2 regions of the Serratia sp. TSA_105.2 genome follow, and region 1 is predicted to be linked to the other one. Evidence: predicted binding sites of a transcription regulator. Region 1 holds the regulator's gene; the other holds the start of a gene.
The links. Region 1 encodes CRP, which controls carbon source genes, mostly activating them, when cyclic AMP is high. Its sites were predicted from a motif close to ATGTGANNNNNNTCACAT; they were not measured.
Positions count from the first base shown of each region.

Region 2: the regulator CRP is predicted to act here: its motif matches at 1,471-1,488, upstream of msrB (peptide-methionine (R)-S-oxide reductase MsrB).

Region 1 is NZ_JBQZFT010000017.1:24,311-26,512, forward strand. It holds gene ACUTSC_RS24270 (OsmC family protein) at 1-195, opposite strand, end outside; gene crp (cAMP-activated global transcriptional regulator CRP) at 578-1,210, shown strand; gene ACUTSC_RS24280 (YccS/YhfK family putative transporter) at 1,261-2,202, shown strand, end outside.
Region 2 is NZ_JBQZFT010000010.1:101,961-104,162, forward strand. It holds gene ACUTSC_RS21645 (glycoside hydrolase family 18 protein) at 1-555, shown strand, start outside; gene ACUTSC_RS21650 (YeaC family protein) at 598-870, opposite strand; gene msrB (peptide-methionine (R)-S-oxide reductase MsrB) at 934-1,347, opposite strand; gene gapA (glyceraldehyde-3-phosphate dehydrogenase) at 1,696-2,202, shown strand, end outside.

The sequences.
Region 1 (2,202 bases):
GTCGCGCACGTCGTTGCGCCCTTTTTGCAGGATGGACACCACGTCGATCGCGCTGCAGCCGCCCACCGACATCAGCACCATCTCCATCGGGCTGGGCGCTTTATCACCGGCGTTGCCGTCCATCAGCACCTGGTGGCCGGAGGCCGATTCACCCAAAAACGTTAACCCTTCCACCCATTTAACTCTTGCCTGCATTCTGGTCACTCCGGTTGATTTCTTAAAATCAGGGTACGCTTTCGCATAGAAACAGGCAACGTAACCTGATGCTAATCATGCTGAAGCGAGACAACACGAGACACCCGCCTTACTCTGTGCTACAAACAGAGCCGCAATAAATCTTTCCGGGACACTGAATTTCAGGGAAACGCCCAGAGAAAGGCTCCTTTACCGGTATGTTAACAGAATGTAGCTTGCAGCGCTTACGGCAAGTTAATATGCTAGAGCGACAGCGTATTTTTATGACACGCCTCAAAACTTGCCGGTAGCCCTCGCTCATGACTGCGGCTACAGGCGGGTTTTACAGGGAACTCTGACCCCTGTGACACAAGGCAGCGATAACAACAGAGGATAACAGCGAATGGTTCTCGGCAAACCGCAAACAGACCCTACTCTCGAATGGTTCCTGTCTCATTGCCATATCCACAAATATCCATCGAAGAGTACGCTGATTCACCAAGGTGAAAAGGCCGAAACGCTTTACTACATCGTGAAAGGCTCCGTCGCGGTGCTGATCAAGGATGAAGAAGGTAAAGAGATGATCCTGTCCTACCTCAACCAGGGGGATTTCATCGGCGAGCTCGGATTGTTCGAAGAAGGCCAGGAGCGCAGCGCCTGGGTTCGCGCGAAAACCGCCTGTGAAGTGGCCGAAATTTCCTACAAGAAATTCCGTCAGTTGATCCAGGTGAACCCGGACATCCTGATGCGTCTGTCCGCCCAAATGGCGAGCCGCCTGCAGGTCACCTCCGAAAAAGTGGGCAACCTCGCCTTCCTGGACGTTACCGGCCGCATCGCGCAAACCCTGCTGAATCTGGCGAAGCAACCCGACGCCATGACTCACCCGGACGGCATGCAGATCAAAATCACCCGTCAGGAGATCGGCCAGATCGTCGGCTGCTCGCGTGAAACCGTTGGCCGTATTCTGAAAATGCTGGAAGATCAAAACCTGATTTCCGCCCACGGCAAAACCATTGTCGTCTACGGCACCCGTTAATCTCTGAAGAAACGGCGCAATCTGCGCCGTTTTTTTATCTGCTCTCTGCCATGTGGCGCCGCCTGATCTACCACCCGGAAATCAACTACGCACTGCGACAAACGCTGGTGTTGTGCCTGCCGGTGCTGTTCGGCCTGCTGATAGGCCAGCTGCAGCTCGGCCTGATGTTCTCTCTGGTGCCCGCCTGCTGCAATATCGCCGGGCTGGACACGCCGCATAAGCGCTTCTTTAAACGGCTGATCGTCGGCGGGTCGCTGTTCGCCTTCAGCAGCGTGCTGCTGCAACAGGCCATGTTGTGGCACCTGCCGCTGCCGGCGCTGATGCTGGGCCTGGCGCTGCTGCTCGGCGTCACCGGTGAAATCAGCCCGCTGCACGCCCGGCTGTTGCCGGCGGCGCTGGTGGCCGCCATCTTCGCCCTCAGCACGGCCGGCACGGTGCCCATCTGGCAGGCGCCGCTGCTGTACGCCATCGGCACCGCCTGGTACGGCTTATTCACCTGGTTCTGGTTCAAGCTGTGGAAAGAGCAGCCGATGCGCGAGACGCTCAGCCAGCTCTACCTGGAACTGGCGGACTATTTCGAAGCCAAATACTCGCTGCTGACCCAGCACACCGATCCGCAGACCGCGCTGCCTCCGCTGCTGGTGCGCCAGCAAAAGGTGATGGACCTGATCAGCCTGTTGTACCAACAGCTTAATTTCCTGCCGCACGCCAACAACCTCGAGCAAAAGCGCCTGCAGCGCGCCTTTCAGGTGGCGATGGACCTGCAGGAGCACATCACCGTCAGCCTGCATCTGCCGGAAGAGGTGCAAAAACTGGTGGAGCAGAGCCAGGCCGAAGCGATCATTCGCCGCAATGCTCAGGTGATCGCCGGCCGGCTGCGCGTGGTGGCGCACGATATTCTCTACCATCAACATTCGAAGCGCTTCTCCATGACCCACGAGCTGGCGGCGCTGGAAAAAATGGCGGCGCAGCATCCCGATAACCCGGTCGGC
Region 2 (2,202 bases), on a different contig from region 1:
GATTCAAAGCGTTGGCCAACCGTGGCGGCCGCCGACCGCTACAGCGCCGATTTCGTGGTAAAGAATTATCTGGCTGCCGGACTGAAACCGGCACAGATGAACCTGGGCATCGGTTTCTACGGCCGGGTACCGAAACGGGCGACCGAGGCGGGCATCGACTGGGACAAGCCGGACGCCGCCAAGCATCCGGTGACGCAGCCTGACTTTAGCAAGCGAGAAACCGCCCTGTTCAACGCGTTGGGGCTGGATCTCAGCAAAGACACTTACTTTAAATACCACGATATCGTCAGCAAATTGCTCAACGATCCGCAGCATCGTTTTCGCGAACACTGGGATGACGACGCCAAGGTGCCTTACCTGACGCTGCAATCTGCCGCAGGCAAACCGCTGTTCGCTATCTCCTACGAGAACCCGCGTTCGGTGGCTATCAAAGCCGAGTACATCAAAAGCCAGGGATTGGGTGGGGCGATGTTCTGGGAGTACGGCGCGGACGACAATAACCGGCTGGCGCAGCAGCTGGCGGAATCGCTGGGGATTAAGGGCGAAAAACGGTGAATCGACGGGGCGATGGCGTCATCGCCCCGCTTTAGAGCAGCCTTACTGCGGTTTGAGTTTGGCCAGCGGCTCGGCAACGAACTGCTGTTTCAGCTCTTGCTTGCTCTTCATCACGATCTGCCCGTCGGTGCCGATGCTCATGTGCTGCGGATCGACGTTGTTCATCGACTGCCACAGCATCACCGCCTGCAGGCTGTTTTCTTTTTGCTCCGGCGTCAGCGCCACGCCGTCCGGCCATTTGCCCAGCTCAACCGCCTGTACCAGGCGCTGGTATATCTCGGGCGTCATCGCCGCAATCAGATCTTTCACGTCCATCAGAGCCCTTCTCGCTTACGGATGAATAATTAGCTGAATCGATTTTGTTGGTTAAATTACCACTTAGCCGGCCGTTTGGTCGCCATTTTCGCCATCGGTGAAACTCAGCGAGGCGGAGTTGACGCAATAACGGTCACCGGTCGGCTGCGGGCCATCGGGGAAAACGTGCCCCAGGTGCGCGTCGCAATGGCCGCAGCGGATTTCAACACGGTGCATATTATGTGAATTATCATCAAGATAACGGATTGCATCGGCGGAAACCGGCTCATAAAAGCTCGGCCAGCCGCAGCCGGAATCGTATTTGGTTTCGGAATAGAACAGCGGCTGGTTACAGCACAGGCAATGGTACACGCCCTCGCGCTTGTTGTGCAGCAATTTGCCGCTGAACGGCGCTTCGGTGCCGCGCTGTTGCGTCACATAACGTTGGATTTCATTCAGTTCCGTGACCGGATGACCGGGGGTTGTCTCTTTAGCCATTTGTGCCTATCTCTGAATGTGGATAATGTCAACGAAAACAATGATTAATAATAACAAAAAATTAACACCGCTGCAGGGGTTTTTGGCCTAAACTGTAGCCCATAAAGGCCACGTCACGATGATATGTGATAGCGATCACACATCTTGCGTATGCTGACTTTATACTTGGCGGCTTGTCCCCATATAACGGATGAGGCCGAGCGCAAATGGACTGTGCAATAAGCGTGCAAAACCACCCTTCCGGTTTGACTTGCCGCAAGAATTGACACGATTCCGCTTGACGCTGGGTAAGGTTTTTGTAATTTTACAACCAACCTTTTATTCACTAACAAATAGCTGGTGGAATATATGACTATCAAAGTAGGTATCAACGGTTTTGGCCGTATCGGTCGCATTGTTTTCCGTGCTGCTCAAGAGCGTTCTGACATCGAGATCGTTGCAATCAACGACCTGTTGGACGCAGAGTACATGGCTTACATGCTGAAGTATGACTCTACTCACGGCCGTTTCAACGGTACGGTAGAAGTTAAAGACGGCCACCTGGTTGTTAACGGCAAAACCATCCGTGTTACCGCAGAGAAAGACCCGGCTAACCTGAAGTGGAACGAAGTGGGCGTTGACGTGGTTGCTGAAGCGACCGGTATCTTCCTGACCGACGAAACCGCACGTAAACACATCACCGCTGGCGCTAAAAAAGTCGTTCTGACTGGCCCATCCAAAGATGCGACCCCAATGTTCGTGCGTGGCGCCAACTTTGATAAATATGCCGGCCAGGACATCGTGTCCAACGCCTCTTGCACCACCAACTGCCTGGCGCCACTGGCTAAAGTCATCAACGACAACTTCGGTATCGTT